2 regions of the Vescimonas fastidiosa genome follow, and region 2 is predicted to be linked to the other one. Evidence: riboswitches for the same ligand, from Rfam matches in the RefSeq annotation. Region 2 holds a riboswitch; the other holds the start of a gene.
What was found. A riboswitch is a leader RNA that binds a small molecule or an ion and turns the genes downstream of it on or off. The one in region 2 is predicted to bind glycine.
Positions count from the first base shown of each region.

Region 1: it holds a riboswitch for glycine, as region 2 does, so the genes downstream of both, KI236_RS04390 (alanine/glycine:cation symporter family protein) here and gcvT (glycine cleavage system aminomethyltransferase GcvT) in region 2, are expected to answer to the same signal.

Region 1 is NZ_AP023415.1:898,959-903,253, forward strand. Features, by position in the region: gene KI236_RS04370 (4Fe-4S dicluster domain-containing protein) at 1-341, opposite strand, end outside; gene sigK (RNA polymerase sporulation sigma factor SigK) at 462-1,154, opposite strand; gene KI236_RS04380 (hypothetical protein) at 1,321-1,575, opposite strand; gene KI236_RS04385 (LysR family transcriptional regulator) at 1,710-2,594, shown strand; glycine riboswitch at 2,787-2,880, shown strand; gene KI236_RS04390 (alanine/glycine:cation symporter family protein) at 2,955-4,295, shown strand, end outside.
Region 2 is NZ_AP023416.1:365,017-369,311, reverse strand. Features, by position in the region: gene gcvT (glycine cleavage system aminomethyltransferase GcvT) at 1-2,620, opposite strand, end outside; glycine riboswitch at 2,697-2,781, opposite strand; glycine riboswitch at 2,785-2,865, opposite strand; gene KI236_RS08970 (SHOCT domain-containing protein) at 3,042-3,971, opposite strand; gene KI236_RS08965 (amidohydrolase family protein) at 4,066-4,295, opposite strand, start outside.

The DNA of each region.
Region 1 (4,295 bases), on a different replicon from region 2:
TCGTAATGGGTGTCGGGGCAGGCATGGCAGGCGTACTTGATGATATTGATAAGGGGCGGCTCATAGTAACGCTCCCGGATGGCGGTCTTGTCTGCCGCATCGGACAGGGGTTCCTGGTGGGAGGCGGAGCGCAGGCTGTGGCCCATGGCCAAGCGGATGCGCTCGGCTACAATGGCCCGCTCCAAAAAGATGGAATCTCTCTCGTTGCCCGGTTCATCCGGCAGGATCTTATGGGGCAGCTTATCCACGCGGTGATAATCCCCGCCCTCATAGGCCAGCCTTGCCACCTCGGCAAAGACCTGCTTGCGCATATCCGCGATCCCACAGTAAATGTTTCTCATGGTGTTTCCTTTCCTTGTCTGCTTGCTATAGTATAGCCTTCTGTGATTTTTCAAGCTATTATAACATCTCATCCTCTGTCCTTGCAAGAGGTGTTTCGCTATTTTTTATCGTCGCAAAAATTATTTATCATCCCTTAGCGCCGCCTCCAGCTTAGAAAGGGCCCGCTTCTCAATGCGGGAGACATAGCTGCGGCTGATGGAGAAGGCGGCGGCTACCTGGCGCTGGGTCTGGGGGAGGTCTCCGGTGAGGCCGTAGCGGCGGCGGATCACCTCCGCCTCCCGGTCGGTGAGGCAGGTGTCCACCAGGTGGCGGATGTGCTGCTGCTCCTCCCGGTCGGCCATGTCCGAGAGCATGGTGTCGTCGCTGCCCACCACATCCATAAGGCACAGGGCGCTCCCGGCGTCATCGCCGTCGATGGTGTCGGACAGGGACATCTCCCCCTGCAGCTTTTTGCGGCTGCGAAAGTACATGAGCACCTCGTTTTCAACGCAACGGGAGGCGTAGGTGGCCAGGCGTATCTTACGCTCCGGGCGGAAGGTGTCCACAGCCTTTATGAGGCCGATGGTGCCGATGGAGATCAGGTCCTCCTGCTCGGCAGACTGGGTATAATACTTTTTTATAATGTGGGCAACCAAGCGCAGGTTGTGCTCCACCAGGATGTTGCGGGCCTCCAGGTCCCCGGCCAGGCTGCGCTCTAAATACATTTGCTCCTCCTTGGCGCTCAGAGGCTTTGGGAAGGAGCCGGGATTTCCCGTAAGGCGCAAGGTCAAAAACAGGCTGTTGGCCAGCAAAAGCAGTGCCGCAGACAGCATATGTCCATCTCCCCTTTCCCTGCCATCCTATGCAGGAACGGGAAGTCCGTATACACGGGGCACTTCGGTAAACGCAGCGGGCCCCGGCTGCCGGGTCTGTGGCAGTCGGGGTCCGCCTGAGGGGGTTCCTTATGGAAAAGAGGGGGTTATTGGAATATTTATCGTATCAGAACTGCAGACGATCCTCTTTGGTCCAGGTGGCCAGGTCCAGGCGAGGATAGCGGCGGCGCAGATCGTCCATCTTGCCCTCGGTATCGCCCTGCATGGCGATGCGGTTCACGGCGTTCAGGTCCGCCTGGGGCATGGGCTCAGCGCTGTCCTTGCCGCACACGGGGCAATGGTACAGGCCGGTAGCCTCGCTATATACCACTTCACTGCTGCCGCAGAATGCGCAGCGATTCATCTTAGAAATCAATGCCATAATTTTTGTCCTCCATTCTTTAATCTTTAAGCTGGATTTATCATAGCACAGAAAAATATATTTGTGAAGCGCATGTTTGTTCTTGAAAGTATGAGAAGTTGTATGGTATAATGGTAGCGATAGGAGGGAGTCTTATGAGTATTACAAAATATCAGATTTTCCTGAAAACCGCGGCTTGTGGCAGTTTTTCCAAGGCGGCGGAGGCTATGAATTTCACCCAGTCGGGCATCAGCCACGCCATCAACTCTCTGGAGGCGGAGCTGGGCGTCACCCTTCTCAGCCGCAACCGGGGCGGCGTTGTGCTTACGGCGGATGGCCGGGCCCTGCTGCCCCAGGTGGAGAAGCTCTGCGCCGCCCACCACAGTATGATGCAGACGGTTGAAAGCCTCAAGGGCATGGACAGCGGCCTGGTGAAGGTGGCTACCTTTTCCAGCGTCTCCTTTCAGTGGCTGCCCCGGATCCTCAAGAGCTTTGGCCAGCTCTACCCCAACATCGAGTTTGAGGTGGTCACAGGGGATTTTTACGACCAAATCGAAAATTGGATCGTCTCCGGGGCGGTGGACTGCGGCTTCTTCCGCCTGCCGTCCACCAAGCACCTGCAGACCTACTCCCTGTATCGGGATGAATTGCAGGTGGTGGTGCCCTGCGACCACCCCCTGGCCCAGGCGGACCCCTTCCCGGTGGAGGAGCTGGCCGCGGAGCCGTTTATTCTGCTGGAGGAGGGCGAGGACTACGAGATCATGGCCGCCTTCGACAAAATGGGCATCCGGCCCCAGGTGAAATACACCGCCCGGGAGGATCGGACGATCTTGGCCATGGTGAGCGAGGGACTGGGCATCAGCCTGCTGCCCCGGCTGATGGCGAAGCACAGTCCCCTGCCCGTGCAGATCTGCCGGGCGCCTATGCAGTTTGACCGGCCCATCGGCATCGGCGTGAAGGACGAAAAGGCCCTGTCCAAGTCCACCAAGCTGTTTGTGAATTATGTGCGCACCTGGGTGGCGGAAAACGGGGACGAATAAGGCTTTTCCGGCGGATTCCCTCCGGAAAGCGGGATAAATGCCGCAAAGCCGGGCCGGTCTACGGGAAGTTTTATGCCGAAAGCCTTCAAAAATCGCAAATTTCCTCTTGCATTTTTCTTTTTTCCATGCTATACTATGCCCACATTTTATATGGCCCTGTGAACCGTTAAGAATCCTCAGGAAACTGAACGGGGAGGGGACTCTGGAGAATCCCATTGACTTGGGTGCCGAAGGTGTAAGGCCCGTTTGGGCCGAATCTCTCAGGCAAAAGGACAGAGACGGGCTTGGTTTTTACCGTGTCCTCTGCCTTCTTCGGAGTCGCTGTGCAGCGGCTCTTTATTTTTTGAAGGAGAGAAAAAAATGATTGAAGAAGTATTGTACCCCATTGTAAGCAAAATCAACGAATACCTGTCAAACTACATCCTGGTGTTCCTGCTCATCGGCGTGGGACTGTGGTACTCCATCCGTACCCGCTTCGTGCAGGTGCGCTGCTTCGGTGAGGCCATGCGGAAAACCTTCGGCGGCCTGAGCCTCAAGGGCGGCTCCCAGAAAAGCGGCATGACCTCCTTCCAGGCTCTGGCCACCGCCATTGCCGCTCAGGTGGGTACCGGAAACATCGTGGGCGCTTCCGGCGCCATCCTCACCGGCGGCCCCGGGGCCATCTTTTGGATGTGGCTCATCGCCTTCTTCGGCATGGCCACCATCTACGCGGAGGCCACCCTGGCCCAAAAGACCCGCATAGTTGACAAGGACGGCACCGTCCACGGCGGCCCGGTGTACTACATCACCACCGCATTTAAGGGTGGGTTCGGCAAGTTCCTGGCGGGCTTCTTCGCCGTAGCCATCATCCTGGCCCTGGGTCTTATGGGCAGCATGGTGCAGTCCAACTCCATCGGCTCCACCTTCAACACCGCCTTCGGCCTCCCCGCCTGGGTCATGGGTATCGTGCTGGTCGCCATCTGCGCCATCATCTTCCTGGGCGGCGTGCAGCGTCTGGCCGCCGTCACCGAGAAGCTGGTGCCCATTATGGCCGCCATCTTCCTGCTGGGCGCGCTGGTGGTCCTGGTCATCCGCATCCGGTATATCCCCGAAACCTTCGGCATGATCTTTAAGTATGCCTTTAATCCCAGTGCCATTATCGGCGGCGGCATCGGCTACGCTCTGAAAACCGCCATCAGCCAGGGCGCCAAGCGGGGCCTGTTCTCCAACGAGGCCGGTATGGGCTCCACCCCCCACGCCCATGCCCAGGCCAATGTGGCCCACCCCCACGACCAGGGCGTGGTGGCTATGGCCGGTGTATTCATTGACACCTTTGTGGTGCTTACCCTGAACGCCTTGGTCATTATCTCCACCCTGTACACCCCCGGCGGCCCTCTCCACGAATGCGGCGCCGCCGCTGCCAACACCGTGCTCAACAAAACCAACCTGGCTCAGGCCGCCTTCGGCACCGTGTTCGGCGAGACCTTCGGCAATATGTTTGTGGCTGTATGCCTGTTCTTCTTCGCTTTCTCCACGGTGCTGGGCTGGAACCTCTTTGGGCGCATCAATGCCAACTATCTCTTTGGCCGCAAGAATAAGAAGCTCTGCAACACCGTTTACACCATCATCGCCCTGGTGTTTATCTTCTTGGGCACCCTCACCGGCAATGACCTGGTGTGGGAGCTGACGGATATGTTCAACAACCTCATCGTCCTGCCCAAC
Region 2 (4,295 bases):
CCAGAGCCTCGTCGATCTCGGCATCGCTGAAGCAGTAGCGCATCTCCAAATGCTCGCTACGCAGCTTCTTCACTTCCTCCTTCACCTCCGTGCCCCGGAGGATGCAGTCGGCCATGAGGGCGGCCAGGCGGTCAAAGTCGGCGGCCTCGAAGCCGAAGCGGGTCATCTCGCTGACGCCCATGCGCAGGGCGCCGGAGGCGGTGAAGCCCTCCTCATCGGGGGTGGCCTGGTAGTTCACCACGATGTTGTTGCGCTCCAGGCGCTCGGCGATCTCGGGGCCCTCGCCGTAGCCCACGGACACGATGACCTGGTGGGTCTCGGTGTAGTCAATGGCGGGGTCGCCGGCCACATCCAGCCCATGGGCCTTCAGGCTGCGGGCAAAGGACTTGGCGTTTTCGATGACGGCCTTCTGGTACACATCCCGGAACTGGTTCATTTCATAGGCGGCCATCAGCATACCCAGCTGGGTGCCCAGGTGATGGTTGGAGACGCTGCCGGGGAAGGTGCGGCTCTCAATGGTCTTCCACAGGCCGTACTTCAGGTCGTCCTCCTTGTAATTCACGCCGATGACGCCGCGCTGGGGGCCGAAGAAGGTTTTGTGGGTAGAGCCGGTGACGATCTCTGCGCCCTCGGCAAAGGGATTCTGGAAATGGTCGCCGATGAGGCCCAGCACATGGGCCATGTCGTACATGATGGTGGTGGGGATGTTCTGCTCATCCACGAACTGACGGATGGCGGCCACAGGCTCCTTGTGCAGCACCATGCTCTTGCCGAATATGATCAGCTCCGGGCGATAGCGGTCAATGAGCTTCTTGGTCTCCTCCACATCCATCTTATAGGGATTATCGGCGCAGACGGGGAAGTTGACCACAGCCGGCTTCTCCGTCACGGGGTCGATGGCAATATAGTCATGGAGAGCGCCCATGGGCTGGGCAGACAGGTGGCCGCCCTTGATGATGTGGTTATTCATCACATAGCCCAGGCGCTTGGCCTCGTGCTTGCGGTCCACACGGTTTTTCCAGTCCATCAGGGCGGAGAATACAGCCATGTTGGACATCTGGCCGCTGAGGGTACGGGTCTCCACCTCGGTGCAGCCGAAGTAGGCGCGCATCTCCTCCACCAGGCGGCGCTCCACCTCGTCGATGAACTTGGTGCCCTGATAATAGAACACTTCCTTCTCATAGAAGGCCAAAACCTTCTTATGCTCGGCGTAACGGCAAGCGGGATCGCTGCCGCTGAGCAGACGCACGGCGCGGCTGGGGGTGTTCTCCGAGGGGATGAGGTTGATGCACTGCTCCTGGCGCCAGATATGGTTCTCCAGGGCCTTGTGTACCAGCTCCAGGGCCTTAGGAGCGCGGTCACCGCCGCCTACACCATGCTCGTCCTCCTCCACACCATAGAGCAGAGGTCTGGCAAAGGGGGGCGCACCCACGCTCATGTGCCGGGCGGGAATCACGGCCTTGAGCCGCTTACCCCGCACATCCACCTCCACGGTGTCGTCGGTGAGAATATCGCTGTCAATGTAGCACAGGCCGATGGCGCGCTTGCCGCTGGCCTCCAGGATCACGGTGGAAAGGCCCTGGCCCTCGGTCTTGAAGTAGGGAACCATGGTGCCGCTGGTGACCCAGCCCACCAGCTTATCCCCCTGATAGATCTCCATGCCCGCGCGCATAACGCCCCGGTCCTCCAGAGCGATGGGAGCGATCTTCCGGGGCAGGCCGGACAGGTCGGAGAAGTCACGGTCCATGTACTTCATAAAGTACTTATGCTGCTTTTCCAGAGCGGCGCGGCCGATGTAGTCCCCCTTCTGCTCCGAGAAGCTCACGGCGAACTTAGCCAGCGGCACGGCGAAAATGGGGATCTCGCTGCCATCGGGGGCGGTGCCCATCTCATGGCCGTACAGGGGCATGGATGCCTCCATGCGCAGGGTGTCCCGGGCGCCCAGGCCGGCGGGGTGTGCGCCCATTTCCACCAGGCGGTTCCACAGCCACGCTGCGTCCTCGCTGCGCACATAGACCTCGTAGCCCAGGGGCTCGCCGGTGTAGCCGGTCTTGGCTACCCGGGCGTAGTGACCCTCCAGGGACACGGTGCCCAGAGCATTCTTCATGGGCTCGGTCATCTGGGCGCCGCCGTTGAGAGCGGTGAGCATCTCCTTGCTCCGGGGGCCCTGGACGGCGATGGCCGCCCAGTCGGCAGAGATGTCGGTGATGGTGCAGTCGAAGCCCTGCAGGGCCGCGCGCAGGTGGGCCAGGTCCTTCTCGGTGTTGGCGGCGTTTACCACCAGCAGGTAGTTATCCTCCTGGAACATATACAGGTAGGCGTCGTCCACGGCGCCGCCGTTTTCATTGGGGATGATGCAGTACTGGGCCAGGCCCACATCCAGGGCAGCCACATTGCTGGTGAGCACATGCTGCAAAAAGGCCTTGCGCTCCGGGCCCTCCACCAGCAGCCGACCCATGTGAGACACATCGAAAAGGCTGCACACCTGACGGGTGTACAGATGCTCGGCAATGATGCCGCCGGGGTACTGGATGGGCATTTCCCATCCGCCGAAGTCCACCATTTCCGCACCGGCGGCCACATGGACATCGTATAATTGGGTACGCTTCAGTTCGCTCATTCTGGTTCCTCCTTAAAAGATGAATGGTTTTTAAGCAGCAAAAAGGGACACAAAGCCGCTTTATACGGCCTTGTGCCCCCGTTGAGTTACCTGAGAGATTCCCTCCCCGGCGGGAGGTTGCACCTTCGGTGGTCGGGCGTTACCGTCCGGCCTTTTCGGAGTATCGTCCGAAATCGGTCCTTTTGCCTGAGAGCTTCTGCGTTCCCCTTCGGCGCCGCCTGGGCGGTCTCTCCCGATTCCATCGTCCGATCTATATGAAATTATATCTGCGGGCATATCGCACCGCTATTTTGATTTTATCACCCGAAAAGCGCATTTGTCAAGGGCCAATTCCCGCTGTTTCGTTCCGTTTTTTTAGCTTTACAGGAAATTTGTCCGGTGGGGTAAGCCCCGGTTGCGCCCCGATTGAGCCTTCGGATTTTCAGATGCCCAGAAGCTGCTTTTTCTTGGCGGCGAATTCCTCCTCGGTGAGGACGCCAGCGTCGAAGAGCAGCTTATACTTCTGAATCTCCGCCACCGGGTCGGCGGCAGGGGCGGGAGCGGCGGCTGCGGCGGCGGGCTGGGGGTCATCCTCCCGGCGCTGGGGGGCGTCGGGGTTGACGATGTGCTGGAGCCGGGAGGCAAGCTCACGGAGGGCCTCCACCTTCTCCTCATACTCCCGGAGATAGTCCTCGGCGCTGGGATACTGGCTGCTGAAGTCCGGGGCGCCGATCTCCTGGGTGAAGCTCTTCCAATAGGGATGGGAGAAGGTCAGCTCCAGGCGGAACTTGCGCACCGGGGGCGTACACACAAACTCGGGCCGGGGAGGACGGGGATGGTCGTGGTCGTGATCCCGGTCCCGATCCATCATGCGGTGCATCTCCTCCATGTGCTCAAAGTCCTGCTTGCGGCGCATGAACTGGTCGATGCTGGGGATCAGGGCCTCCACCTTATCGGGCACATCGCTGCGGTGGCAGGTGAGGCCGTCGGCGTTTCCCGTAAACAGAGGATCGGAGTCCTCCAGGATGCGGAAGGACTGCAAATTCTCCGGGCCGAACACCAGCGCACTATCGTAGGGCTTGATGCGCAGCAGGCGGTGGGCGCTGTCCACCACCAGGGCGCCGCTGAGGAGGCCGAAGCCGTAGCGGTAGTCCTCGCTGAAGGTCTCGCGCAGGGCGGCGTTTTCCTCGTAAAAGGCCATGTACTGCTCCAGCTGCGCCAGGGTCATGCAGTCCAGGGCCCCGTCGGGCAGGTCGATCTTCCCGGCACACTCCTTGCACAGGGGCATATCCTCCACCTTGGTGGCCAGGAGCCGGGGGGTGGGATTGCCGCAGAGGGGGCAGGGTTTTTTGTTATTGCTGAAAAGTCCCATAGTGATTTTCCTCCTATTTCTATGCCTCGATTTTACCACGGTGGCCGGGGTATTTCCAGTGTTTTCCTCCGCCGGAGGGGCAATTTTCGGAAATTTACAGGAATTTATCCAGCTCCCGCTGGGCTTTTTCGATTTTCTTGACCTTGGGGCTCCGGTAAACCTTGCCCCGGGCGATGACCAGGTCCACATGGCGGAGGGCCTTCAGGTCCTCCAGGGGGTTCTGCCTTGTCACGATGAGGTCGGCGCACTTGCCGGGCTCTACGGAGCCGATCTCCTCCCCCAGACCCGCTACCCGGGCGTTGCCCAGGGTGGCGGTGTGGAGGG